DNA from 2 places in the Dyella koreensis genome. Region 2 is predicted to be linked to the other one. Evidence: predicted binding sites of a transcription regulator. Region 2 holds the regulator's gene; the other holds the start of a gene.
The links. The regulator FliA, encoded in region 2, starts transcription of late flagellar genes. The targets are predictions, from matches to a motif close to TAAAGTTTNNCNNNCNNNGGCCGATAA.
Positions count from the first base shown of each region.

Region 1: ISS97_RS07420 (GGDEF domain-containing protein) is a predicted target of FliA. The motif match lies at 8,985-9,011, and genes of this name have one in related genera.

Region 1 is NZ_JADIKD010000008.1:402,725-417,222, forward strand. It holds gene ISS97_RS07385 (fumarate hydratase) at 1-1,202, shown strand, start outside; gene ISS97_RS07390 (bifunctional aspartate kinase/diaminopimelate decarboxylase) at 1,733-4,345, shown strand; gene ISS97_RS07395 (endonuclease domain-containing protein) at 4,440-4,826, shown strand; gene murL (UDP-N-acetyl-alpha-D-muramoyl-L-alanyl-L-glutamate epimerase) at 4,889-6,232, shown strand; gene murD (UDP-N-acetylmuramoyl-L-alanine--D-glutamate ligase) at 6,248-7,606, shown strand; gene ISS97_RS07410 (OsmC family protein) at 7,678-8,082, shown strand; gene ISS97_RS07415 (N-acetylmuramoyl-L-alanine amidase) at 8,084-8,752, opposite strand; gene ISS97_RS07420 (GGDEF domain-containing protein) at 9,067-10,242, shown strand; gene ISS97_RS07425 (TonB-dependent receptor) at 10,822-13,488, shown strand; gene ISS97_RS07430 (alpha/beta fold hydrolase) at 14,095-14,498, opposite strand, start outside.
Region 2 is NZ_JADIKD010000007.1:223,461-237,958, forward strand. It holds gene ISS97_RS04845 (dihydrofolate reductase family protein) at 1-455, shown strand, start outside; gene ISS97_RS04850 (protease inhibitor I42 family protein) at 545-1,054, shown strand; gene ISS97_RS04855 (DUF2802 domain-containing protein) at 1,512-1,928, opposite strand; gene ISS97_RS04860 (chemotaxis protein CheW) at 1,918-2,394, opposite strand; gene motD (flagellar motor protein MotD) at 2,425-3,417, opposite strand; gene ISS97_RS04870 (flagellar motor protein) at 3,414-4,154, opposite strand; gene ISS97_RS04875 (chemotaxis protein CheA) at 4,156-6,144, opposite strand; gene ISS97_RS04880 (protein phosphatase CheZ) at 6,156-6,797, opposite strand; gene cheY (chemotaxis response regulator CheY) at 6,794-7,201, opposite strand; gene ISS97_RS04890 (RNA polymerase sigma factor FliA) at 7,277-8,083, opposite strand; gene ISS97_RS04895 (MinD/ParA family protein) at 8,085-9,047, opposite strand; gene flhF (flagellar biosynthesis protein FlhF) at 9,047-10,285, opposite strand; gene flhA (flagellar biosynthesis protein FlhA) at 10,450-12,543, opposite strand; gene flhB (flagellar biosynthesis protein FlhB) at 12,862-14,001, opposite strand; gene fliR (flagellar biosynthetic protein FliR) at 14,006-14,498, opposite strand, start outside.

The DNA of each region.
Region 1 (14,498 bases), on a different contig from region 2:
CTGACAACAAGCTGCGCGCGAGCGTGCTGGCCGATCCGGCCGGCAAGCGCACCAATACCAAGGACAACACGCCGGCGGTGATCAATGTTTCGATCGTGCCGGGTGATACGGTGGATGTGATCGTTGCCGCGAAGGGCGGTGGTTCCGAGGCCAAGTCCAAGTTCGTGATGCTCAACCCGTCCGACTCCATCGTGGATTGGGTGCTCAAGACCGTGCCGACCATGGGCGCTGGCTGGTGCCCGCCGGGCATGCTCGGCATCGGCATCGGCGGCACCGCGGAGAAGGCGATGCTGTTGGCGAAGGAAGCGCTGATGGAACCGATCGATATCCAGGAGCTGATCGCGCGCGGTCCGCAGAATCGCGCCGAGGAACTACGCGTCGAGCTGTACGAGAAGGTCAATGCGCTCGGTATCGGCGCACAGGGCCTGGGCGGTCTCACCACCGTGCTCGATATCAAGGTGAAGGATTACCCGACCCATGCCGCCAACTTGCCGGTGGCGCTGATCCCGAACTGCGCCGCCACGCGCCATGCGCACTTCACGCTCGATGGCTCCGGCCCGGTGATGCTCGATCCGCCGTCGCTGGAAGACTGGCCGAAGCTCACCTATGACTCGTCCAAGGGTCGCCGTGTGAATCTCGACACGGTGACGCGGGAAGAAGTCGCCAGCTGGAAGCCGGGCGAAGTGCTGCTGCTCAACGGCAAGCTGCTTACCGGCCGCGATGCCGCGCACAAGCGCATGGTCGACATGCTCAACAAGGGCGAGAAACTGCCGGTCGATTTCAAGGGGCGCTTTATCTATTACGTCGGTCCGGTCGATCCGGTGCGCGACGAGGTGGTCGGCCCGGCGGGTCCCACCACGGCGACGCGCATGGACAAGTTCACGGAGCAGGTGCTGGCGCAGACCGGTTTGCTTGGCATGGTCGGCAAGGCGGAGCGTGGTCCGGCGGCGATCGAGGCGATCAAGAAGCACCAGTCGGTGTATCTGATGGCTGTGGGTGGTGCTGCTTATCTTGTGTCCAAGGCGATCAAGGCTTCGCGGGTGGTGGGCTTTGCCGACTTGGGCATGGAAGCGATTTACGAATTTGAAGTGCAGGATATGCCAGTGACGGTGGCTGTCGATTCCGCGGGTACGTCGGTGCATCAGACGGGGCCGAAGGAGTGGCAGGCGCGCATCGGCAAGATTCCGGTGGTTGTGGCCTGAGCGCCTTTTCCTTTCGAGGGGAGGGGGGCTCGGTTCATCGCCTCTATTCGTCATTCCGGCGTAGGCCGGAATCCAGTGGCGTTGTCGCCTCGATGTTCGCGTTGTCGCGACCGGGTCCGCCTGCGGCGGGTTTTCGAACCGCTGCCGCGGTCCGAGTTACTTTTCTTTGCTTGCCCAAAGAAAAGTAACCAAAAGAAAAGGCACCCCTCTTGCGCGCCCTCCGGCTTCGCCTACGGGTCCGTGAGGGTTGGCCGGGCTTTTCGACAGGACATCCTTGTCCTGTCGAAAAGGAACCGGCATCCATGCCGGTTCCCCTGCGGGCCTTTTCGTCCAACCCTCACCGCTCCACAGGGGACCCCAAAGTCAAAATCTAGAGCTCAGAGCCAAGTCAAAAGCAGCCCCCGGCCTTGGGAATTTTTGTGGGACATACGCCACCGTTTGGCCGTCTAAACCCTATCCCATTGCAATCCGGCTGCTGCGGCGCAACACTGGCTGGATATTTTCCCCAACCACCGTAGCTGAAGGTACTCGTGAACCCGCAAAGCCCCGCGTCGCTTCCTGTCGACGCATCCTGGATCGTGATGAAGTTTGGCGGCACCAGTGTCGCTACCCTGCCGCGCTGGCAGAACATCCGTGAGCTCGTTGCCAGCCGTCGCGCCGAAGGCGCTCGCGTGCTGGTGGTCGTGTCCGCGCTCACCGGCATCACCGACGCACTGAAACAACTGTGCGCGCAGGAAGACAAAGGCAAACGGGTCGAGGCTGCCAAGGCGATCGCGCAGCGTCATTACGACTTGCTCGATCACATGCAGCTGGCGGTTCCAGATACGCTCGCTACCCGTTTGACCGATCTGGCGAAGCTGGCTGAAGAAGGCCCGGCTGCGCTGGGTGAGCTGGCTTGGGCGGCGCTGGTGCAGGCGCATGGCGAGTTGATGTCCAGTGCGCTGGGCGCGGCGTTCCTCAGTCACAGCGGTCTGCCCACGCAGTGGGTAGATGCGCGCGAGTGTCTCGCCGCCATAGCGCTGCCGAACCAGAACGAGCGCACGAAGCTGCTGTCGGCGATGGTGGAAGCCAAACCGGATCCGGCGTTGAACGCACGTCTCGCGGAGCAGGGCGATGTGTTCATCACCCAGGGCTTCATCGCGCGCGAATCGCAGGGTCGCACCGTGCTGCTCGGCCGTGGCGGTTCGGATACGTCGGCGTCGTATTTCGGTGCGTTGCTGAAAGCGCAGCGCGTGGAAATCTGGACCGACGTGGCCGGCATGTTCACCGCCAACCCGCGCCAGGTGCCGGGTGCACGCCTGTTGCAGCGTCTCGATTACGAAGAGGCCCAGGAAATCGCCTCCACCGGCGCGAAAGTGCTGCACCCTCGCTGCCTGTCGCCGCTGCGCGAGCCACGGGTGCCGATGCTGATCAAGGACACCAACCGGCCTGAGCTGGAAGGCACCGTGATCGGCCCGGAGGTGCGCGAGCATGCGCCGAGCGTGAAGGCGATCAGCGCACGCAAGGGTCTCACCCTGGTGTCGATGGAGTCGGTGGGCATGTGGCAGCAGGTCGGCTTCCTCGCCGATGTGTTCGCGCAGTTCAAGCAGCACGGTTTGTCGGTGGATTTGATCGGTTCGGCCGAGACCAACGTCACCGTGTCGCTGGATCCGACTGAGAACCTGCTCGACTCCGACGCCATCGCGGCGCTCGCCAGCGATCTGGCCAAGGTGTGCCGGGTGAAGGTGATCGCTCCGTGCGCGGCCATCACTCTGGTCGGCCGCGGTATGCGTTCGATGCTGCATACGCTGTCCGGCGTGCTCGCCGAGTTCGGCCAGCTGCGCGTGCATTTGATTTCGCAATCGTCCAACAACCTCAATCTCACCTTCGTGGTGGATGAGAATGTGGTGGACGAGCTGCTGCCGCATCTGCACGAATTGCTTATCGCCGCGGGCGCATTGCGCACCGACGACAGCGCATTGTTCGGTCCGAGCTGGCAGGCGTTGTACGGCAGTGGCGAGGTGCCGGTGCCGGCGGCGTCGTGGTGGCGTACCACGGAACGTCAGCGACTGCTGGAACTCGGCGCGAAGGCCACGCCGCGTTATGTCTATCACCTGCCCACCGTGCGCCAGCAGGCGCGCGAGCTGAAAACACTGGCGGCGGTAGATCGCCTGCACTACGCGGTGAAGGCGAATACGCATCCGGCCATTCTCAAGGCGCTGGCCGAGGAAGGCTTCGGTTTCGAGTGTGTGTCGCCAGGTGAAATGAAAGCGGTGATGGCCGCGGTGCCGGAATCGGCGCCGCTGTTGTTCACGCCCAACTTCGCGCCGCGCGAGGACTACGAGTGGGCGTTGACCACCCGTGCCACCATCTCGCTGGATGCGTTGTACCAGCTGGAGCATTGGGGCGAACTGTTCCGCGGACGGGAGATCGTGCTGCGTATCGATCTCGGCCGTGGTCTGGGTCATCACGAGAAAGTGCGCACTGGCGGCAGCGGTAGCAAGTTCGGCCTGCCGGTGGAGCTGATCGATACCTTCCTGCGTCTGGCCGACACCCATGGCGTGATCGTGCGTGGCCTGCATGCGCATCTGGGCTCCGGCATCCTCGACGACAGCCACTGGGGCGAGGTGTACGGACAGCTGGCGAGCCTGGCCGAGCGCATCGGCAGCGTGGCCTTCCTGGATATCGGCGGCGGCCTTGGCGTGCCTTCGCATCCGGGCGAAGCGCGGCTGGATATCGCCGCACTCGATCGCGTGCTGCGTGGCGTGAAGGCGGCTTATCCGCACTACAAGCTGTGGATGGAGCCGGGCCGCTATCTGGTCGCCGATGCCGGCGTGCTGCTGACCCGTGTCACGCAGCAGAAGGGCAAGGGTTCGTGGCGCTATCTCGGCGTGGACACGGGCATGAACAGCCTGATCCGCCCGGCGCTGTACGAAGCCTGGCATGAGATCGTCAACCTTACCCGCCTCGACGAACCGGCCACCGGCCTGTTCCAGGTGGTGGGTCCGATCTGCGAAAGCGGCGATGTGCTCGGCACCGATCGCCGCCTGCCCGAGCCGCAGGAAGGCGACGTGATGCTGATCGCCCAGGCCGGCGCCTACGGCAAGGTGATGTCGTCGCCGTACAACATGCGCGACGAAGCGGAAGAGATCATCATTGAGTAATTGATGACCCACACTTCTCCCTCTCCCCTCTGGGGAGAGGGCTGGGGTGAGGGGACACTCTTGCGACGAGGCAACATGGAGAGGACGTTCAAGGATGAAACGTCTAAATGTAGACCGTGCCCGCACTCTGCGCCGGGCCCAGACTGACGCAGAACAGGCTCTTTGGTACCGGTTGCGTGGCCGGCATCTATTGGGCTGGAAGTTTCGCAGGCAGCATGAAATCGGCAGTTATATCGTCGATTTTGTCTGTGCCGACGCTGCACTGATCGTGGAGCTGGATGGTGGGCAGCATGCCGACCAGGTGGCCTACGACGAGCGCCGGAGCTTCGAGTTGCAAACGATGGGATACCGCGTGCTGCGTTTCTGGAACAATGACGTACTGACAAACCTAGAAAGCGTGCTCGAGGTGATCGTGGAGGCTCTAGCCACCCCGGCCCCTCACCCCAACCCTCTCCCCGGAGGGGAGAGGGAGCCGCGGTAAGACAGACATTTGGCTCCTTGCCTCCATACAGGTGGGGTAGGGTGACAAGACGGAGTGACCGAGTGACCACCACCATTCAACCCCGCCTGACCCAGGTATTCCGCTTCGTGCGCTGCAGCTACGCCGACGGCGTGGCCGAGCTGGTCTATGCGTTCGACCATGGCGAGGAACTGATCGAGCGGGTGCGTTTTCCGCACGCGCCGGCCTTGCCCGCTTCGCACAAGGCGGCGTTCGACCGGGCGCTGAAATTGCTGCACTTGATTGCCGGCGTCAGCTACTACAAGGCGGGTGTGCCGCCGAAGATCGAAGTGACGGACGGCCCGCTCGACGACGCCACCGCCGATCTGCTCGATGCGTTGTACCTGCACGGCCTGGCCGAGTTTGCCTATCGCAACGGTCTCGACCTGCGCGGGCGCATCGCCTTCCCGCGTGGCGGTGCAGTGCAGCCGCAAGCACCGGCATTGAATCTCCCCAAGCGCACGCTGGTACCCATCGGCGGCGGCAAGGATTCGCTGGTGGCGGTGGAAGCCATCAAATCCATCGGCGGCGAAGCCACTGCGGTATGGGTGGGCAACTCCGAGTTGATCGCCGCCTGCGCCGAGCGCACCGGCCTGCCCACGCTCAACATGCAGCGCGAGCTCGCTCCGCAGTTGTTCGATCTCAATCGCCTGGGCGCGTGGAACGGACACATCCCGGTTACCGCGGTGAACTCGGCGATCCTCGCGGTCGCCGCCATTCTCTACGGCTACGACAGCATCGCCTTCGCCAACGAGCGTTCCGCCTCGGCCGCCACGCTGGAGTACGAAGGCCAGCTGGTGAATCACCAGTGGAGCAAGGGCTACGCCTTCGAGCAGTCGCTGGGCGACTGGCTGCATGCGCAGGTGGCGGCGGATCTGGATTACTGCTCGCTGCTGCGGCCGTATTCGGAGCTGGCGATCACGCGTACCTTCGCCAAGCTCACGCCGTATTTCGATGCGTTCTCCAGCTGCAACCGCAACTTCAGGATTCTCGGCCCCAAGCCGGCGGACCGCTGGTGCGGGCAGTGCCCGAAGTGCCATTTCGTGTTCCTTGCGCTGGCGCCGTTCCTGTCCAAGCCGCGCCTGCTGCAGATCTTCGGCCGCAACCTGCTGGACGACGACAGCCAGGCCGCCGGTTTCGACGCGCTGCTGGAATATCAGGATCACAAGCCGTTCGAGTGCGTGGGCGAGGGTGCCGAAGCGCGCGCCGCCATGTACGCGCTGAGCCAGCGGCCGGAATGGCAGGAAGATGCGCTGGTCGCACGCTTCCGCAGCGAGATCCTGCCGCAGCTCAACGTCGCCGATCTGGCGCTGGAGCCGTGGCTGGTGCCATCCGCCGAGCATCGCATTCCGGCGCGCCTGCAGGCGGCGCTGGCGTTTTTCGCCTGATACACAAGGTCTGACATGCGCATCGCTGATCTGGCCGGCAAGCGCGTTGCCATCTGGGGTTTTGGCCGGGAAGGGCGCGCGGCGATCACCGCGTTGCGCAAGCGTCTTCCCGAGCTTCCGCTCACGCTGTTCTGCAGCGAAGCGGAGGTTGAAGCCGCGCGGACTTTCGACAGCGCGCTGAGCGTGCACGGCCATGAGCCGGATGCCATCGCGCTGGCGCCGTTCGACGTAGTGGTGAAGTCGCCCGGTGTCTCCGCGTACAAGCCTGCACTGTTGGCGGCGAAGGAAGCGGGCATCCACATCACTTCCGGTACCGCCCTGTGGTTTGGTGAAAACCCGCAGGCCAAGGTGATCGCCGTCACCGGCACCAAGGGCAAGAGCACCACCACCGCGCTGATCGCGCATCTCGCGCGCGCCATCGGTGTACGCACGGCGCTGGCCGGCAATATCGGCATGCCCTTGCTGGAACTGCTGGATCAGTCAGCGGACTTGTGGGCGATCGAGCTGTCCAGCTTTCAGACCGGCGAGGCCGGCCCGTTGTCGCTCGGCGTCATCACCAGTCTGTACGAAGAACATCTCGACTGGCATGGCTCGCGCGAACGCTACATCGCCGACAAGCTCAAGCTCGCGGATGTCTCGCGCAAGCTGCTGGTGAATGCCCTGCAGCCAGCGTTGCTAAGCAAGACATCGGCCCATCCGAGCCGCTTACTGTTTGGTACAGCGGATGGCTGGCATGTGGCGGACGGTTTTATTCGCCGTGGTGCGCAAGCGGTGTTTGACGTGGCGAAGCTGTCCGTCCCCGGCCAGCACAACGCACTCAATGCCTGCGTCGCACTCGCTGCGCTGGAGGCGATGGGACACGATGCCATCGCCGCCGCGCCAGCGCTGGCCAACTTCCGTCCGCTGCCGCATCGCCTGCAGCCGCTGGGCGAGCGCGATGGCTGGCGCTGGATCAACGACTCCATCAGCACCACGCCGCAGGCGACGCTCGCCGCGCTGGAAAGCCTGCGTGGCCGTGCCGTCACCGTACTGGCTGGTGGCCATGATCGCGGGCTCGACTGGTCGGAGTTTGTCGCCGCTGTATCCGTCCAACCGCCGCATGCCATCGTGTGCAGCGGCGCCAACGGTCCGCGTATTGCCGCTGCCTTGCGCGACGCCGATGTGCCTACCCGGATTGTCGAGGCCAACGGATTGGACGCCGCCGTCGCCGCTGCACGCGAGCTGACGCCCCACGGCGGCTGCATCCTGCTTTCCCCCGGTGCGCCCAGCTTCGACCAGTTTCACGATTACGCCGAGCGCGGCCGTCACTTCGCCGACCTGGCGGGATTCGACGGGCGTGAGATCACGGGAATCGAGGGGCTGGGGATCGGCTAAACCCTTTCGGGTAAGACGGCCATCGCCGGGTTGTATAGGATCGCGATGATCGCAACCCGGAGCCACACGTCATGCCACGCCTTTCCTCCGCCACCATCGTATCCACCGACGCCGACTATCTGCACCACATCCGCGCCGGCCATTACTCGCTGGATACGGATGAGCCGAAAGCGCTGGGCGGGCAAGGGGCGGGGCCGGCGCCGTTCGATCTCTATATCGCCTCGCTCGCGGCCTGCACTGCGATCACCTTGCGCATGTATGCGCAGCGCAAGGGCTGGAACCTTGGCGAATTCCGCGCGGAGTTGAACCTCACGCGCGATGACGACGGCAAGATCCATGTCCATCGCGTGCTGCACTCGGATCAACCGTTGAGCGATGAACAGTGGCAGCGGCTGCTGGAGATCGTTGCGAATACGCCGGTGACGAAGGCTATGCGCGAAGGTGCCGAGATCACCAGCGCGCGCGGTGATAGTTGAGCTACGGCGCCTGCGTGGCGCCTAGCTGCTTCGCCAGGGCGTACAGCACGCGCATGTCGTCGGCATCAAGCGTATCGCCGTCCATGCCGCGGAAGTGGTGATGGAACGAACGCACCGTGGCCTTGCGGTCGTCGAGCGGATAACCCACCAGCCCGAGCGCCATCCAGGGATCGAAGCCCAGCGGCGGATCGACCAGCGGCCCTTGCGGCCATAGGCCGTAGCCGGCGTCGGCAAGGCGCTTCCATGGAAACAGCGGGCCGGGATCGTCCTTGCGGCCGGGTGCGAGATCCTCGTGGCCGATGATCTGCGTGCGCGGAATGCGCAGCCGCGTGGTGAGGTCGCCGAGCAGGCGCAGCAGGCTGTCGATCTGCGCGGCGGCGAAGGGAGTGTCGCCGTTGTTGTCCAGTTCGATGCCGATCGATGCGGAGTTGACGTCGGTAATCGTGCCCCAGCGCCCCGGTCCGGCGTGCCATGCGCGCTGTTCGTCGGCCACCAGTTGATAGATGTCGCCGTCTTCGCCGATCAGATAGTGCGCGCTCACCGGGCCGCCGCTGTTGGCCGTGCGCAGCGTTTCCAGGCTCTGTTTCACCGAACGCTGGTTGGTGAAATGCAGCACGATCACTACCGGCCGCCGGATGTCGTGGTTGGGCGATTCGACCCAGTGCGCCATGGGATTGCGCGCCGGCACAGGGGCGCAGGCGGCCAGCCAGGCGAGCGGCCACAGCAGCAGGAGGAGACGGGCAGCGTGGAGCTGGCGCCAGTATCCGGGCGCGGAGAGCGGCAAAGTGAACCCCGATAACGAACAAAGCAGGGCTGAACCTGCCGTATCGTCCCGGGCGGCGTCAAGGCGAGTTGCGGGGAAGAGGGGATGGGACATCACGAGGCACGGGCTCTGCATCGATTTCAGTCCGCCGCCCGCCGGCCGATAGTCAATAATGGGTACGTCCTTACAGGAGGTACCCAAGCGGTACGCAGGGGGCGGTGGTGCATCTCGATCTATTCACGCTCGGCATCATGGGGCTCGCTGTCGGCGCCACGATCTCGCTGAGCTTCACATTGCTCGGCATGGTCTTGCGCGGTATGCCGGCCCTGCCCATCTGGGCGGCGGGTTTCTGGGTACTGACCGCGGCGGCCCTGGCGCAGGGGCTGGACGAGAAACAGAGTCTGTTGTCGGCCGTCGTGGGCAGTGGGCTGATCGCGCTGTCGAATGCCCTGATGCTGATGGGCATCGCGGTGCATGTGCGCTATCCGCTGCGCTGGCGCTGGCCGATGCTGCTGGTGGGCGTGTTCCTGGTGATACAGCTTGTTTTTGTGCTGGAGCCGCCCGCGCAACTGTATGAGGCGCTGGTATTCGGCGCGAAGAGTGTGGTGTGGGACGTATGGATGATCTGGGTGCTGCTGCGGCGCTCGCCACGCGATCTGCGCAACACCTGTGCCTTCACCGCCACGATTTTCTGCGCCGACATGGCGTTCTACTTTCTGCGCTCGGCCGTGATGCTCGCGCCAGGTACCGAGTCGCAAGTGTTGCTGGCAACCCAGCTTGTCTCGGCCAACTATCTGTTCGGCATCGTCTGCACTTTCCTGCTGAGTACCGGGTTCACCCTGATGCTGGCGCAGCGGCTGACATTGGACCTGCGCAGCATGGCCCGCACCGATGGCATGACCGGGCTGCCCAATCGCCGGGCGGTGATCGAAGAAGGGCGTCGCGCCGTCGACGCCTGCCGGGCGCGCGGCGAGACATCCTCGGTGTTGCTGCTCGATCTTGATGGCTTCAAGGCTATCAACGACAGCTGGGGGCATGCAGCGGGCGATGAGGTGCTGCAGCACTTCGTGCGCCTGATGCGCGGCATCCATCTGCCCGACGGTGCGCTGCTGGCGCGCTACGGCGGCGAGGAATTCCTGGTGGTGCTCCCCGCCATCGACGCGGCGCAAGCCATCGTGGCTGCCGAAGACATGCGCTCACGCGTCGCCGCCATGCCGGCGCAGTTCGGCACGCACCGAATTCCGGTCACCACCAGCGTGGGTGTGGCCGGTGCGGCGGGGCTGGAGTTCGAAGCGCTGGTGAGCGCGGCGGATGCGGCCCTGTATCGCGCCAAGAAGCTGGGGCGGAACCGGGTGGAGTGGGAAGGGAGTCGCGACGAGGCAGTGAGTTTCGCCTGATTCGCGGAAGCCACCCGATCGGTACGGCTGCCGAAACCGCACTCAGCCGGCCCTGCATTGCCATTTCGCTGGTGCCATCACCGGCGTGAATTCTGTTTTTTCGCAGCTGTCATTGCGGTTTTTTGCGCCCAAAAAAATTGTGCACATATAAGCATCGAATTTACAGATAACTTCACAATGTCCGTGCGATAGGAAAGATTCCTGTTGCAGCGCGGCTTGTCTCGGCCTAAACAAGTATGAAATATGAATTCGCCAGTAAACATTCGTGACGGAATGACTTACTGACGGTGACAAGGGGAGGGGCCAGCTCCCCTGCTGTGACAGGCGCCGATGTTCGCGCGCATCCGTTGGACCCAGGCGCGGGCATGCCGCCCGCCGAAACCCGCAACCCAGGAGGCATTACGCCAAAAGCGCGCAGTCACCCAACGAATCACTCAAAACATAGATCGATCCAAACGCTCGGTCGCCGGCCGCTCAGGCGGAGTCCGCAAAGCCACGACTGTCCGTCCTTTAGCTCATGAGGGTGGGTTAATGAATCACTGTTTAGCCAAAATCATCAGATTGACGCTTGCTTCATCCATGGTGGCCTTCACCGGCGGCGTACTCGCGCAGCAGGCCACAAGTTCTGTTTCGGACAGTCAGGACGCCGCCGCCAGCGGCGCTAAAGATTCCACGAGCAAACAGCGCAAAGCCGCGAGTGACAACAAGAACCCGAGCACGCTGGCGACCGTCACCGTGTCGGGCTACCGCGCCAGCCTGGACAAGGCGATCGACATCAAGCGCAACGCCAATGCCGTGGTCGATGCGATCAGCGCCGAGGACATCGGCAAATTTCCGGATACCAATGCCGCAGAATCGCTGGCGCACTTGCCGGGCATCACGGTGGACCGCCAGTTCGGCGAGGGCGAGAAGGTCAGCATCAACGGCACCGACCCAGCGTTGAACCGCGTGCTGCTCAACGGCCAGACCATCGCTTCCGGCGACTGGGGCGGCAACCCCACCGACACCAGCGGCCGCACTTTCAACTACACCTTGCTGTCGCCTGAGATCATCGGTGCGATGGAAGTCTATAAATCGCCCGAGGCACGTATCGACGAAGGCAGCATCGGCGGCACCGTGATCATCCACACGCGCAAGCCGCTCGACCTGCCGGCCAACACGCTGCGCGGCTCACTCGGCTACAACTACAACGACCGCTCCAAAGATGGCAATCCGCGCGGTTCAGTGTTGTGGAGCTGGAAAAACAAGGATGGGGACTTCGGTTTCCTCACCTCGATCACGCATGACAAGGCGGACCTGTCGCGCGCCGGCATCGAGTTCTTCGGCTACACCAACGGCGCGGGCATTCCCAGCACCGCCAATGTGAGCGGCAGCGGCAATGTCGCCACCGCCAAGGTGCCGGTGGGCATCAACAGCGCGTACTTCCAGCAAACCCGCGAGCGCAACGGCATCCAGTCGGCACTGCAGTGGCGGCCGGACGACAAGAACGAGTTCAACCTCACCGGCCTGTACATCAAGGGCAAGTACAACAACTACAGCGAATCGCGCTATGTCTGTCCGGGTTGCGGCGACCTGGGCAAGATCACCAGCCTCACGCAGAACAACGGCTACATCACGCAGGGCACCGTTTCCTCCGCGACGGGCCAGCCTTATGCGGAACTGGATGCCAACTACCGCAAGTCGACCGTCACCACCAAGAGCATCAACCTGCGCCACGACTACAACGGCGACAAGTGGGTGCTGACCAGCCAGGTCGGTTACACCAGTGCCACCGGCGGCAAGGACCCCGAGTACCTGATGAAGTACCTGCTGCAGTCGGGCGGCTACGACTTCAGCTATGACGGCAGGAACACCGCCGTCAATTACCAGAATGGCAGCGCCGGCAACTGGGGCCTGCCTGCCGCACCGGCCGGTTCGGCGCCGGGTGCGAGCATCGACGGCAAGTACCAGGCTGGCGGCATCTACTACTCGGTGACCAAGGATCGCGAGAAGTACGCACAGTTCGACGCCAGTCGCGATCTCGACTGGGGTCCGATCAATCAGGTGCAGTTGGGCGTGAAGTACATCAATCACGACAACGGCCAGAACTCGCGCGGCAACCGCATCAACACCACCGATGCGATCAGCCTGAGCCAGTTCAATCCCGGCGGCACGCCCAGCGGCCTGTTCGATGGCTTGAACGCGAGCGGCGATCTCACCAACTGGCCGACCGCCAACCTTGGTGCAGTCCAGGGCTATCTGAAGTCGCAGCCGCAGGGGCCGTACAACATCGACTACCCGAGCACCTTCGGCGTCAAGGAAACCACCAAGGATCTGTACGCGCAGTTCAACTTCGAATCGAACGGACTACGCGGCAACTTTGGTGTGCGTTATGTCGACACGATGGACAAGTCGCACTATTACCAAAGCAACAACGGCAGTCCGTACCAGTTGGTCGAAGCCAAGACGCACTATTACAAGCCGCTGCCCAGCTTCAACATTGCCTACGACCTCGACGAGTCCAAGGTGCTGCGCTTCGGCGTCTCCAAGGTGATCGCGCGGCCGCGTTACGCCGACCTGGCGGGTTCGGTATCGCTCAGCGGCACCGGCGGCAATTTCACCGGCAGTGCCGGCAACCCCAACCTCAAGCCTTACCAGTCGACCAACTTCGATCTGGCTGGCGAATGGTATTTTGCGCCGTCCAGCCTGCTGTCGACCGAGGTGTTCTATCGAAAGATCGGCACCTACATCGTCAACACCACCACCGACCGGGTGATGCTCGACACCACCACCGGGCAGACCAACACCTACAGCATCACGTCGCCGGTCAACGCCAGCAACGCGAAGGTGCGCGGCATCTCGCTCATGTACCAGCAGGACCTTGGTTACGGCTTCGGCGTGCAGACCAACTACACGTACAGCCATGCCAGCACCAGTCCGGGGCTGAACATGCCGTTCCTGTCCAAGAACACGTTCAACCTCATCCCGTATTTCGAGAAGGGGCCATGGCTGTTCCGCGTCAACTACAGCTGGCGCTCGCCGTACTTCACGCAGGTCGGCCGGCTCAACTCCGATGTGTTCTCCGATCAGTACAAACAGCTCGACGTCACCGCGAGCTATCAGGTCAATGACTGGATGGGCCTGACCTTCAGCGCCACCAACCTGCTCGACTCCACCTACTACTGGTACAACCAGGTGAAGTACGCACCCATCGGCATGTACAAGAACGGCCGCACCTACGCGGTAGGGGTGAACTTCAAGCTCTGACCAGCGCGCAACCTGGGGAACACCGCCGCCGTAACCCCTCACGGCGGCATCACTGGAGCATGCCAACCACACCTGGCCAGCCCCTCCCTGCCGGCAGGCAAGGCATCCTCCACCGACGGCAAGAAACAGACCAAGCTGTTTCTTGCCGTCATCTTTTGTGGGCGCGATGTCTGCGCCGATGTGTCATCAAGCGAGGTGCCGAACTATCGGTGCCTGGCCCGCGACAGCCTTCCTATTGCGACGAAACCCAGATAGAGCGAACCGATCGCCAGTCCGCGCCATGGACCCACCGTTGCGCTGTCGCGCCTGGTATCGCGGAGGCTCATCGCCATTCGTTGACCGCTCATGTGGTTGCCCGTTTGGGCAGGCTCGTTCAACTGAAGGATGGCCATTTCGAACAACAATGCCGCCATGACCAGGCCAGCCCAACACAGCGCGCGATGAAGATGCCCGGGTGTCAAAAGGGAGGGAGGTTTCATGCCGTCATCGTTGCGCTGATGGGCGTAAAGAAGCGATGGCGCTTGTGGGGCTTCCTCGTATAGATCGCATAAAAAGAAAGGTGCGGCCGCGACCGGCGGTCGCCCATGTCGATCGGTATAGCCGCGCTCAACCCACCCCCCACAACCGCTTCGCTTCCTCCGCGATCACGTCCGGAAATTCTTCCGGGAAAAACAGTTTCGCGCCCTCGATGCGACGCACGCCGTGCGAGCCGGGGAAGAGCTTGTCGAGATAGTCGGGATCGCTGGCAGCGAAGATGTTGTCGCCGGTGCCCCAGATGATGCGGACGGGGATGGTGCTCTTCTTCAGCGATGCTTCGACGCCGGCCAGCGGATTGGGTGTGAGGCCGAGGGCATAGGCGTCGCAGAGCGCCTTGCGTTCGGGGGTGGCGGTCAGCGGGCCGAGGTACATGTCGAACGTTTCGTCCGCCATCCGCTCGGGGTAGGTGAAGGTCGCGCCGCCCAGGCCTTTGGGAGAGCGGGCGAAGGTTTTGTCGGTAGCCGAAGGCACCA
Region 2 (14,498 bases):
AAGGCTTTGCCAACATCGGCGCCTGGATTCTCGGCCGCAACATGTTCGGCCCGGTGCGCGGCCCCTGGCCAGACGACAGCTGGAAAGGCTGGTGGGGCGACGAGCCGCCCTACCACACGCCCGTCTTCGTACTGACCCACTACCCGCGCGCGCCACTCAAGATGGTGGGAGGCACGGAGTTCCATTTCGTCACCGAAGGCATTCACGCCGCACTGGCGCAAGCCACCGCTGCCGCAGGTAGCCGCGACGTCCGCCTCGGCGGCGGTGCCGCCACCATCCGGCAATACCTGCGCGCCGGCTTGATCGACGAACTGCACCTCGTCATCCGCCCCATCCTGCTCGGCGCCGGCGAGTCGCTATGGGACGGCCTCAATCTGCGCGCCCTGGGCTACGAGTGCACGCGGCACGTCGCTGGCGAACGAGCAATGCATGTCTTTCTGACCAAGCGCGGATAACGCATGCCAACATCGCACCGCACCCTCACCTCAGCATCCAAGTAGGATGCCCTCTGTATTTCCTGGCACGCGGACTTCAAGGAGGTTTTATGTCTACGCGAATCAAGGTATCGATAGCCGGATTACTGATCACCTGCTCAACCTTGACCTGCGCGCTCGCAAGCGCAGCGGACACACCGAAGCGCACGGCAAAACCCGCCGTGGTAGTCACCGAAGCCAATGACCGGCAAGAAGTGACGCTCGATGCAGGACAACTGTTCTGCGTACGCCTTCCGCAGAACCCATCGACCGGGATGTCCTGGTCAATGAACCAGGTCCCAGCAGGCATCCTCAAGCCTCTAGGCGAACCCACCGACCACAGCACCAGCAAGGGAACCGCCATGGTCGGCCAGCCAGGCACCACACAGTGGGCCTTCATCGCCACCGGCGCGAACACCTCTGACGTACAACAAACCCTGCGCTTCGAATACCGCCAGTGGTGGTCCAAGGATTTCGACGCACCGGGCAAGGTGATCTTCTTTCACGTGGTAGTGCACGCAAAGAACCAGTCAAAAATACCCACCACAGCACCCTCAAAAGCAGCCTGCGACGCTGCCTGATCACCACAAGTGCGGGCAACACCCGCGCTGCTCTTGCTTATGCTGTTGCCGTTGCTCTCTGCTCTTGACCTCCGGGTCCCCTGTGGAGCGGTGAGGGTTGGACGAAAAGGCCCCGAAGGGGGCATCGACAGGACGTCGATGCCTTTTCGACACGACATGGATGTCGTGTCGAAAAGCCCGGCCAACCCTCACGGACCCGTAGGCGAAGCCGGAGGGCGCGTAAGAGGGGTGCCCTCTCTTTTGGTTACTTTTCTCTGGGCAAGCAGAGAAAAGTAACTCGGCCTCCGGCAGGAGGACGAAAGCCCGCCGCAGGCGAGCCCGTGCGCGACAACGCGACAACCAAGCGATAACGCTACTGGATCCCTGCCTACGCAGGGATGACGAACGTAGGAAGCGCTATCGCGAGCACCCGCCCCTCACCCCAACCCTCTCCCCGAAGGGGAGAGGGAGCAAAACGTTACTGCTGACGCGACGAAACCATCCCCTCCCGCGCCGCATGCAAGCTCCGCAACAACTCCGCCTCCCCCCGCGACAACCCACAGTGCTCGACCAACTGGTCCGCACCCGCCCCTTCGCTCACGAGGCGACGCGCCACGTCATAACTTGAAACCGCCGGCGCGACAGATGCCACCTCGCGCACACGCACAGGCGAACGCTCCCGCACAGGCTCCGGCACAGGCGCGGCAGGCTTCGCCTCCAGCGTGCGCTGCACCCGCGACAACACCGCCACCAGCATCGACGTCGGCACATCCGTCAGCGCCGCCGCCTCACTCACGGCACGCAACCGCTTCAGCTCCACACGCACCTGCCACAGCACCACACCCTGCCCCACCACCAACAGCGCGAGTGCAGCCACACCCAGTTCAAGCCACATGATCGAGCTCCTCCGGCAGACGGCACATGCGACGCACATCGAGCAGCGCAACGAAACCACCCTGCCATGGCACTACCGCTTTCACCGGATCGTCATCACGTACGGTGCGCCCCGGCGGCGGCGCCAGCGTCTGCTCGCCGACATCCAGCAGATCGCCCACGGCATCCACGCGAAGCCCCACCAGGTTCCCCCCGTGAGAAAGAACGACGATGCGCGCGCGCGAATCATCGACACTGGCCTGACGCGCGAGCCCCAGACGCAGACAACCATCGAGCACCGGCACGATGCGCCCGCGCAGATGGCGGATACCAAGCAGATCGCTCGCGGCACCAGGCACCGGCGTGACCTCGCCATCGCGGATCACTTCGCTGACCTGGGTCAGCGGCGCGGCATAAGCCTGGCCGGCGAGATGAAAGATCAGCCAGCCCCGCTCGGCGGGTGTCATGGCAAGAGGATCCTGATTCATGCGGCCACTCGATATGACATTCAGAAAAAATCAGCCGGCGCCATGCGGCGCATCGACAACGGGCGTCGTGCGCAGCGGTTCGAGCTTGGCCGACACCGGCAGCGTGCCTGGCGGCAAGGATGGTGCGGTTGGAACTTCGCTCTGCGGCGGCGCGGGTGCAGGGGCGCTTTCCACCAGCTGGCCGGCATGCTCCGTATCGCTGGAGAAACGCGCCGGCACATTCTGGTCGCTGAGCACCACCACCAGCACGCGGCGGTTGCGGTTGCGCCCTTCCTGGCTGACGTTGTCGGCCGCAGGTTTGTACTCGCCCCAGCCGATGATGCCGAGCCGGTTCGGGTCCACGCCGTGTTCGGAGAACAGGCGCGCTACGGTAGCGGCGCGTGCGGCGGACAGCTCCCAGTTGGAGGGAAACACCGTGGTGTTGATCGGCACGTCGTCGGTATAGCCCTCGACGCGCAAGGGATTGGGGAACGGCGCAAGGATGCCGGCAATGCTGCGCAGGGTGACGTCGGCCGGTTCGGAAAGCCGCGCCACACCACTCGGAAACAGGATGTCGGTGCGGATCTCGATTTCCAGCCAGCTCTGCGAGCGGCGCACCACCACCAGGCTCTTGTCGATCAGCGGTTGCAAAGCCTTCTGCACCTGATCCTGGATGCGCTGCAGGTTTTCCTGCCCGGTTTCGCGGCTGGCCAGCGAGCCCGACGTCATCTGCGGCTGCAGCGAACGCGTGGCCAGCGGCGGTGCCAGGCGCGGAGCGATCGAAGGCGGCGTAGTGGAGCTGGAACGCTTCGCCGGTACCGGCGCCACCGGCGTCGCATTGTTGCTGTGCACCGGCTGGATCTGTTTGTTGTTGCCGTTGAAGGCTTCGATGATGGATTCCGACATCACGCGGTACTTGCCTTCGTTCACCACCGACACCGCGTACATCACCACGAAGAACGCCAGCAACAAGGTCATCAGGTCGGCATAGGGGATCGCCCATGCTTCGTGATTGATGTGCTCCTCGTGCTTCTTGCGTTTCATGCCAGGTAACCCTGCAGGCGGCTTTCGATCTGGCGCGGATTGTCGCCGCGCGCGATCGAGACCAGGCCCTCGATCAGGATTTCGCGCATCTGTCCCTGCTTGTGAATCATGCCCTTCAGGCGCGAAGCCATCGGCAGCATCAGCAAGTTGGCCAGCGCCACGCCATAGATGGTGGCGACGAATGCAGCCGCGATGCCGTGGCCGAGCTTGCTCGGGTCGGCCAGGTTCTGCATCACCGCCATCAGGCCCATCACCGCACCAATGATGCCCATGGTCGGCGAATAGATACCGGCCTGCTCGAACACCTTGGCGCCCGCCAGATCGACGTGCTCGCGCGTTTCCTGCTCCACTTCGAGCACGCCGCGGATGGCTTCCGGCTCGCTGCCGTCGACCAGCAGCTGCAGGCCCTTGCGTATAAAACCGTCCTGCTCCGAATCGATCTGCGGCTCCAGGCCGAGCAGGCCCTGACGGCGCGAAATTTCGCTCCAGCCGATCACGCGGCTGATCAGATCGTCAGGCTGGTGGCGCGGCGGCTTGTAGACCATCGGCAGCATGCCGATCGCATGCTTGAGCACCTTGCCCTGCGTCTGTACCAGCAGCGCCGCAATGGTGCCCATGAACACGATCACGAAGGCAGCCGGGTTCCACAGGGCCTCGATGCTCGAACCCTTGAGGATGGTGCCGACGATGATGACCACGAAGGCCAGGATCGTTCCAATGAGACTCACCAGATCCATGTCAGACCAACGCTCCTGAAGAAGAATGCTTTACCGGGGCCGATGCCGGTGCGGTCAGCAACAGACCGCCATCGCCCACCAGCCCGGCCAGATCGAGCACCAGCGCCAGCCGGCCATCGCCGGTAACGGTGGCGCCCGCCACGCCAGGCACGCCGGCAAACAGCGGCCCCAACGGCTTGACCATCACGTCCTCGCGACCGATCACCGCATGCACCAGGCAGCCCATGCGCTGATGGCCGATATGCAGCACCACCACATGACGGCCAGCGGTATCGGCCGCACCGCTCCACGCCGAGAGATCGCCCAGCGGCAACGCACGATCACGATGCGAAGCCACCAGGGAACCGTCGAGCAGACGATCCTGCCCCTGCGCGAGCTCGAACACCTCGTCCACATTGCTCAGCGGCATCGCGAACAGACGCTCGCCCACGCGTACCATCAGCACACGCAGGATAGCCAGCGTCAGCGGCACGGTGAGTTCCAGCTCGCTGCCCTGGCCGAGCTTCGAGCGCACCTGCAAGGTGCCGCCGAGTTCGGCCACGCGGGTCTTCACCACATCCATGCCGACGCCGCGGCCGGAGATGTCGGAGACGGTGCTGGCGGTGCTGAAGCCGGGGCGGAAAATCAGTTCAAGGCATTCGGTCTCGCTCAAGCGCTCGGCCTGGGCCTGATCGATCACGCCTTTTTCCACCGCCTTGCGGCGGAGGATGTCCGGATTCATGCCGCGGCCGTCGTCGGACACCACGATCACGATGCGCTCGCCGCGCTGGCTCGCCGCAAGACGCACGCGCCCCTTGCGCGACTTGCCGGCACGCTCGCGTTCTTCCGGTGTCTCCAGACCGTGATCGACCGCATTGCGCAGCAGATGCACCAGCGGATCGGCCAGCGATTCGACCAGGCTGCGGTCGAGATCGGTATCCTCGCCTTCCTGCACCAGCTCGATCTCTTTGCCAAGCTGGCGCGCGAGATCGCGCACGATGCGCGGGAAGCGCTGGAACAAGCGGCCGACCGGCTGCATGCGCATGCCGAGTACGGCACCCTGCAATTCGTCGGCGACGCGATCCAGATCGCCGGTGGCGACATTCAGCGGCTCGTCGCCGCTGCTGGCGGCGAGACTCATCAAACGATTGCGCACCAGCACCAGTTCGCCGGCGCGATTGACCAGCGCGTCGAGACGTGTGGTGTCGACGCGCACGGTGGCTTCCGGCGCCGGAGCGCTTTTTGCCGCTGCCTTCGGCGCCGCAGGTGCCGGTGCGGCGACAGCCGATGCCGGTTGTCCCGCTACCGTTTGGCCTGGCACCCCGCCCCTGCCATGCAGGCTGTCGAGCAAGGCTTCAAATTCGTTGTCGTCAATGCTGTTCGACGATGCCGGTGCGGCACCCGGCGACACACCCTTGCCATGCAGGTTGTCCAGCAAGGCTTCGAACTCGTCGTCATCGATGCTGCCCGATGTTGCGGGGGCCGGCGCCGCGCCTGGCGAGCCGCCCTTGCCGTACAGGCTGTCGAGCAGAGCCTCGAATTCGCTGTCGTCGATGGTGCCGCCACCTTCCGTGTCGGCTTGCGGCTCCGGCTCCGGCTTCGGCGGTGGTGCGGGAGCGGCGGCGCGTTGCACCGTCGGCTGCAAACGTTTCAATAGCTGCGCAGGCGCGGGCGGCAACTCGCTGGACGAAGCCAGCGCCGCCATCATGTCGTTGAGCAGGTCGAGCGCTTCCAGCAGCGCGTCCATCTGCGCCGAGTCGAGCACGAAAGCGCCATTGCGTGCTTCGTTGAGCAGGTCCTCGGCGTGATGGCACAACTGCACCATCGGATCGACCCCGAGAAACCCGGCGCCACCCTTGACGGTATGGAACGCGCGGAACACCGCGTTGAGCAGTTCCGCGTCACGCGGCGACGCTTCCAGATCGACCAGTTGTTCGCCCAGGCGCTGCACCAACTCCCCGGCCTCGACCAGGAAGTCGTCGCGCAGCTCACTGTCCAACGTCGGATCCATGCGCGGGCCGCTCAGAAACCGAATTCGCTGAGCAGGCGGTCGGCCTCGTCCTGGCTCGACACCTTGGCCGCGGCCACCGGCGCCTCGCCGCCCGCCAGTGCGCCGGTGAGGCGAACCAGTTCGAGCAGAGACGACTCCACGCTGCCGATGAAGGTGGCAACCTTCTTGATGCGCTGGCCGGAGAGATCCTGCCAGGACTGCGCCATCACCATATCGGACAGACCTTCGCGGCACTGCATGGCGAAATCGCGTGCCTGATGCGCAAGCACCGCGGCCGGCTGACCCGCCTCGCTCCACTCCAGCACTTCGCCGGCATTGTTCTCCAGCGCTTCGGCCTGCGGACGCATGCGCTCGGCGAAATCGATGCTGCGATGCGCCGCCTTGGAACTCATTTCCAGTACGTCGTGCAGATTCTGGCGCGCATCGGCGACGCTGTCGGGCACACCTTCCTGCGCCAGTTCGCCACCAAGGCGGCGTACGGCTTCGTGCAGATCGCGCGCCAGCAGGCCGAGCGCGCGGAACAGATGCTGTTCGCGCTGGCGCACCATGGTATCCAGCGCCTGCTCGAAGGCCGGGCCTTCCGGGCTATGCAGCAGTTGCTGCAATTCCGGCGGCAGGCCACTGCTCAACGTGGAGGTCATCACTGCGCTCATGCGCTTGCTCCTTGTGCGGCAAGCCGCTCGAAAATCTTGTCGAGCTTTTCCTTCAGCGTGGCCGCGGTGAAGGGCTTGACGATGTAACCATTCACACCGGCCTGAGCGGCGGCAATGATCTGGTCGCGATTGTTCTCGGCGGTAACCATCAGCACCGGCAGCCCTTTCAGGGCCGGCTCGGCGCGGATCGCGCGCAGCAGGTCGATGCCGGTCATGTTGGGCATGTTCCAGTCGGTGACGACCATGTCGAACGGCATCTTCTTGAGCATGTCGATCGCATTCACGCCGTCGTCCGCCTCCTGGATCAGCGGGTTGCTGAAACCCAGCTCGACCAGCAGGTTGCGCACGATGCGCCGCATGGTGGAGAAGTCGTCGACCACCAGGATTTTCATGTTCTTGTCCAACGGGAAACTCCGGAAGTCCTTGTGGGGGTAGAGAAAGAGCGGGAACGGGGGATGGGGAAACAGGGAACAGCGGCTTTAGCGTTGGGAGGGTGGGGTGGCTTTCGCCTCGCGACGACGCCCTCCGTTCCCCGTTCCCCGCTCCCCGTTCCCCGCCTCATCCCGCCAACCCGTCATGCGCGCCTTCAACCGGATCAGCGCCTGCCCATGGATCTGGCACACACGCGATTCGGTCACGCCGAGCACGGCGCCGATCTCTTTCAGGTTCAGCTCCTGCTCGTAGTACAGCGACATCACCAACTGTTCGCGTTCGGGCAGGCCGCCGATCGCGTCGACCAGGGCGTGGCGCATGCCCTCCTGTTCGATACGGTCCTGCGGACCCAGCCCTTCCTGGTCGGCCACGTCGAGCGCGGCGCCATCGTCGTCGTCCTCCGGCGCGGAGAGACTGAGCAGGCGCGCGCTGGCGGCGTCCGCCAGGATCTGGTGGTACTCCTGCACACTGATGCCCATGCGCCGGATGACTTCGGCGTCGGCGGCATCGGCGCCGGTTTCGTTCTCGATCTGCCGCACCACTTCGGTCACTTCGCGCAACTTGCGATGCACCGAGCGGGGCGTCCAATCGGTCTTGCGCAACTCGTCGAGCATCGCGCCGCGGATGCGGATGCCCGCATACGTCTCGAAGCTCGCCAGCCGGTCGGTGGCGTAATTTCGCGCCGCTTCCAACAGACCGATCATGCCGGCCTGCACCAGGTCATCCACATCCACGCTCGGCGGCAGCCGGCCCATCAGGTGATAGGCGATACGGCGCACCAGAGGCGCATGCCGGCGCACCATTTCCTCTGTGCTTTCGCGTTGCAGTTGTAGGTATTCGGAAGCCACGCTCATCTCACCACCCCTTACCGACGCCATCCGGTGCGGCCCGACCACCGAAAAAGGCAATCCGGTCACGGCCCGATCTCTGGGGTTCCCCCCATGTATCGACCACACCCGCCATTTGCTTGAATCCCCGCGACGCACGACTGGCCGGCCATAAATCCACCACAGCGCTCTGGCGCCGGATGGCCTGCCGCAAATGTTCGTCGTAGGGCACCGTGCCCATGAAATCGAGCGCCACGTCGAGAAAGCGGTCGCATACGCGCGCGAGCTTTTCATAGAGCTGCCGCGCCTCGCCGGCGTGACGCACCATGTTCGCCACCACGTGGAAGCGGCGCACGCGGAAGTCGCGGCTGAGCACCTTGGTCAGCGCATACGCATCCGTCAGCGAGGCGGGCTCGTCGCACACCACCAGCACCACGTCATCGGCGGCGGCGGCGAACATCACCACGTTGTCGGACACGCCGGCCGCGGTATCCACCAGCAGGTACTCCGGCGGATCGGGCAGTTCGTCGAAGGCGCGGATCACTGCCGCGTGCTCGCGCGTGTCGAGCTGAGCCAGCCGACGCGCGCCGGAACCGGCGGGAATCACTTTCAGACCGTGCGGTGCCGGCAGCATCAGTTCTTTCAGGCTGCAGGTACCGTCGAGCAGATGGCCGATGTGTCGCGCCGGACTCAGGCCGAGCAGTACATCGAGATTGGCCAGGCCCATGTCGGCGTCGAGCAGCATGGTGTCGTGCCCCGCCATGGACAACGCCATGCCCAGATTCACCGCCACCGTGGATTTGCCTACGCCGCCCTTGCCGCCCGCGATGGTGATCGCGCGGCAACGGCGCGGCGGCGCGACGGGCATGTCATCCGACGCCGGATTCACCACCGGCGCTTCCGCGCCTGGCAATGAGGTCAGCGCCGAGAACATGTTCTTCAGGCCCCAAGCCTGATTCATCGCAAACGAGTTCATGGCTAAGGTGCTCATCAAGCGTTCGCCAGGGCGAGACCGAAACGCTCGGCCATATGACTGTCATCGATCGCCGGAGCATTGCCCTTCAGCACCTGCGCCGCGCGGCACACCAGCACGCGCGCATCGGCGGCGGTGATGTCTTCCGGCACGCGCTGGCCATCGGTGGTGTAGTCCAGCGGCAGGCGGTGGCGGATCAGCGCCGACAATGCACCGCCGAGGCTGGGCGCCTCGTCCAGCTTGGTCAGGATGCAGGCTTGCGGATGCTGCGGCATATACGCGCGCACCATGTCGTCGATGGCCTGCGCCTGCGCGTTCGCGGCCAGCACCAGGCAGGTGCGCACTTCACCGGCGCTGCGCAGCAGTTCCATTTGTTGTTGCAGGCGCGGATCGCTGCCGGCGACGCCGGCGGTATCCACCAGCACCACGCGACGACCGCGCAACACATCCAGCACTTCACGCAGGCTTTCCGCGTCATGCGCGGGGAACACACGCACGCCGAGCAGGCGTCCGTAATGTTCCAGCTGCGCGGCGGCGCCGATGCGGTAGTTGTCGGTACTCACCAGCGCCACCTGCGATGCGCCGTGGCGGAGCACTGCACGCGCCGCCAGCTTGGCGATGGTGGTGGTCTTGCCCACGCCGGTGGGTCCGACCAGCGCAGTCACGCCGCCGTGCGCAGCGATGTCATGGCCGGTGATGCTCAGGCTGCGACTCAGCACGCCCAGCGGCAGATAGCGCGCCTGATCCGCGCTGAGCTGATCGGGCAATTCTTCGGCGAGCTTGCGTGCCACATCCGCCTCGATGCCGAGCCGCGCCATGTCGCGCAGTACGCGGCCGCGTAGTGGATGACGGCGCTGCATATCGTTCCAGGCCAGGCTGGCCATCTGCGATTCCAGCAGTTCGCGCAGGCTGCCCAGTTCGGCGCGCATGCGCGCGGTGTCCAGCGCGGCCTGCTCGATCACCGGATGCAAGGCGGGCGGTTCGTTGACTGCCACAACCGCGGGCGCCGGTGACTTCGTGGTTGGCGCCGCCGTGGTTCCGGCAGCGGCGGGCTTGATGCGTGTCTCCGCCGGCAACGGCTCGCCGGAGCGCGCGGCTTCGCGCACCAGGGCTTCGTCGTAATCGACCGCGGCAATGATTTCCACGCCATCGTCGAGTCGGCGCGTGGAAAGAATCACCGCATCCGGGCCCTGCTCTTCGCGTACTTCGCGCATCGCCTGGCGCATGTCGGGGGCCACGAAACGCTTGATCTTCATGGAGTGCTCCGAGGGGCGGGGAACGGAAAATGGGAAACAGGGAACAAAAGCGGCACCGCGGGCCACCCCTGGCATTTGGACGTCCGATCAACGCAAAGCACCGCAACCACGCGCGGCCAGCCCCCGTTCCCCGTTCCCCATTCCCAGTTCCCCATCGTCATCACCTATCGCCCCAGCGCCTGCACCAATCGCACCCGACGGTTGTCAGGCACTTCGTTGTAGGCCAGTACGTGCAGGTTCTGTGCCACGTGGCGAGTGAAGCGCGCGAGCCATGTGCGCAGCTGCGGCGCGACCAGCAACACGGCCGGTTCGCCGCTCATTTCCTGGCGGCGCGCGGCGTCGGCGACGCTCGATTGCAGGCGGTCGGCGAGACCCGGCTCCACCGCCGCGCCCGCCACACCGCCGTTTCCGAGCGAGGTGAGCAGGATCTGCTCCAGGTCCGGCGCCAGCGTGATGACCGGAATCTCCGTGCCCAGCCCGGCGATCTCCTGCACGATCTGGCGGCCCAGTGCGACGCGCACGGCGGCGGTAAGCGCGCCGGGATCCTGACTCTGGCCCGCGTGTTCCGCCAAGGATTCGACGATGCTGCGCATGTTGCGGATCGGCACCCGCTCGGCCAGCAGGTTCTGCAGCACCTTGACCACCACGCCCAGCGACATGCGCTTGGGCACCAGGTCTTCCACCAGCTTTGGCGCGACACCGGCGAGGCGGTCCAGCAGCTGCTGCACGTCCTGGTGGCTGAGCAGTTCGTGCGCGTGGCCTTGCAGGATGTGAGAAAGATGCGTGGCGACCACGGTGGCCGGATCGACCACGGTGTAACCCAGCGCCTGCGCGTTCTCGCGCTGGCCGTTCTCGATCCACACCGCTTCCAGACCGAAGGCCGGATCCTGTGTGGCGATACCTTGCAGCGGACCATGCACGCGGCCGGGATTGATCGCCAGCAGGCGTTCGTTATGCACCTCGGCTTCGCCCATCGGCACGCCCATCAGAGTGATGCGATAGGTGTTGGGCCCCAGGTCCAGGTTGTCGCGGATATGCACCGCCGGCACCAGAAAGCCCAGCTCCTGCGACAGCTTGCGACGCACCGACTTGATGCGCCCCATCAGCTCGCCGCCCTGGTTCTTGTCGACCAGCGGAATCAGGCGATAACCCACTTCCAGCCCTACCGGATCGACGCCGGCCACATCTTCCCAACCCAGCTCCACCCGCTCTGCCGGCGGCGCCGCGGGTGCCGGCTCGGCGGCTTCTTCCGCGAGCTTGGCGCGCGTGTCGCGCTCGCGCTTGATCATCATCCACGCCGCGCCACCGCAGGCCGCGCCCAGCAGCAGGAACGCAATGTTCGGCATGCCGGGCACCAGGCCCATCACACCCAGCACCACGCCCGCCACGGCCAGCGCCTTCGGCTGCGCGAACACCTGCGCCACCAACTGCTGGCCCATATCCTGCGAACGCGTGGCACGGGTGACGATCACCGCCGTGGCGATCGACAACATCAGCGCCGGCACCTGCGCCACCAGGCCGTCGCCGATGGTGAGCAAGGTATAGGTCTTGGCCGCATCGCCGGCCGACAGACCGTGCTGCATCACACCGACGAAAAAGCCGCCAACGATATTGATCAGCAGAATCAGGATGCCGGCCGTGGCGTCACCGCGCACAAACTTGGAGGCACCATCCATCGAACCGTAGAAATCCGCTTCCTCGCGCACTTCCTGGCGGCGCTCACGCGCCTGCTCCTGCGTAAGCAAACCCGCATTGAGGTCGGCATCGATCGCCATCTGCTTGCCGGGCATCGCATCCAGGGTGAAGCGCGCCGTCACTTCCGACACGCGGGTCGCACCCTTGGTCACCACCACGAAGTTGATGATGGTTAGGATCGCGAACACCACCAGACCCACGGCAAAGTTGCCGCCGATCACGAACTCACCAAAGGCTTCGATCACCTTGCCTGCCGCGCCGGGACCGTTGTGTCCGTGCAGCAGCACCACGCGCGTGGAAGCGATATTCAACGCCAGGCGCAGCAGCGTCGCCATCAGCACCACGGTGGGGAACGCGGCGAACTCCAGCGGCCGCATCACATAAATCACCGCCAGCAGGATTACCAGCGACAGCGCGATGTTGAAGCTGAAAAGCATGTCCAGCAGGAACGGCGGCAGCGGCAACATCATCATCGCCAGCATCGCCAGCATGATCACCGGCGCACCCGCACCGCGGCGGCTCACCTGTTTGAATGTGTCGAATACGCTGCTGGCGACGGCCATGGGTCAGTTACCTTCCGGAAAAAACAAACTCCCTCCCCTGCTTGCGACGCGCAAGCTAGTCCCTGTGGGACAGGGGAGGGTTGGGGAGGGGTGAGTACTTGAAAAAGCGCTCGGGCGAGGTGGTCGCAGGGGCTCACCCTGCGAGCAGAGGGAGGAGCCAAAGCTCACGAAACCCTGCTCCCTCCCCTGCTTGCAGGGGAGGGTTGGGGAGGGGTGAGTACTTGAGAAGGCGCTCGGGCGAGGTTGTCGCAAGGGCTTACCCCCTCCCAGCCTCCCCCTGCGAGCAGGGGGAGGAGCCAAGGCTCGCGAGGATGTGCACTAGCTTTCACGGTACGGCCCCATCAAATCAGGATCGACATCCGGCGTAGGTGGCGGTGGCGGTGCATCGCCATGCGCAACGGCCTGCCGCAGCTGGAACACATAGGCGAGCACCTGCGCCACCGCGATATACAGCGACGCAGGAATCTCGCGCCCCAGCTCAGTAGTGGCATACAGCGCACGCGCCAGCGGCGGCGCCTCCACCATGGGAATGCGATGACTGCCGGCAACCTGACGGATCTGCATCGCCAGCACGTCCACACCCTTGGCGATCACGCGCGGCGCACGCATGTGGCCATCGTCGTACTTCAGCGCCACCGCGAAGTGGGTGGGATTGGTCACCACCACATCGGCCGTAGGCAGCTCCTGCATCATGCGGCGGCGTGCCAGCTGGTGCTGCACCTGGCGGATACGCCCCTTGAGCTCGGGGTTGCCTTCGTTCTCTTTCATCTCGTCGCGCAATTCCTGCTTGCTCATGCGCAACTTTTTGCCGTAGTCGAAACGCTGGTACACCGCGTCGATGCCGCCGATCAGCGCCAGCATGGTGCCGAACAACAAGGCCGCACGCCCGAGCAAAGCCAACGCATGCGCAATCCCCGACACCACCGTGCCGCGCCCCGTGGCCTGCATCGCATCCTGCGAATGCCACAACACCCAGGCCAGCGCTGAGCCGATAAAGAGCAGCTTCAGCAGCGACTTGGCCAGCTCCACCAACCCACGCAGCGCGAAGATGCGCCCGAACCCCGCGATCGGATCAAGCCGATCGAACTTCGGCTCCAACGCCTGCCCGCTGAAACTCAAACCACCCAGCAGGATCGGTGCCGCGAATGTCGCCAACAGCGTCGCCACCGCCACTGGCGTGAACAGCAACAACGCCTCGCGCAAAGCCGCTCCCAGCACACGCGCTGGCAACTCACCCGAGAACAGCGCTTCGCGCCCATAACCCAGGCTCATCGCATAGATCTTGTGCGCATGCAGGAACGCACGCTCGCCGCCGCTCATCAAGGCAGCCACACCAGCCAACACCACCATCGCACCGGAAAGATCGCGCGAGCGCGGAACATCGCCCTTCTCCCGCGCTTCGCGCAGGCGTTTTTCTGAGGGTTTTTCGGTGCGTTCCTGATCGTCATGCTCGGACATCGCCCTAGCCTCCGACCAGTTCGTGCATCAACGACCATGCACTGTCCTGCAAGGACGCGAATGCGCCCGGCAGGCTGCGCAAGGCCAGCCACAGAGCGATAAAGCCCAGACAGATCGTGATCGGGAAACCCACCGCGAACAGATTCATCGACGGCGCCGCGCGGCTGATCGCCGCAAACCCCATATTCACCACCAGCAACGCCGTCATCGCCGGCAACGCCACCCGCACCGCACCGGCAAACAACTGCGAGCCGAACGCCACCACCGCATGCAACCCATTCGACGTGATCGCATCCGTCCCCGGCGGCAAGCTGGTGAAGCTATCCGCCAGCAGCGCGATCAAACGCAAATGCCCATCCATCGCCAGGAACAACAGCGTCACCAGCAACAGATAAAACTGATTCAACACCGGCGAACTACCACCACCCTGCGGGTTCACCACTTCGGCGAAGCCAAGACTCATGCTCTGCGCCACCAGCTGCCCACCGAACGCCACC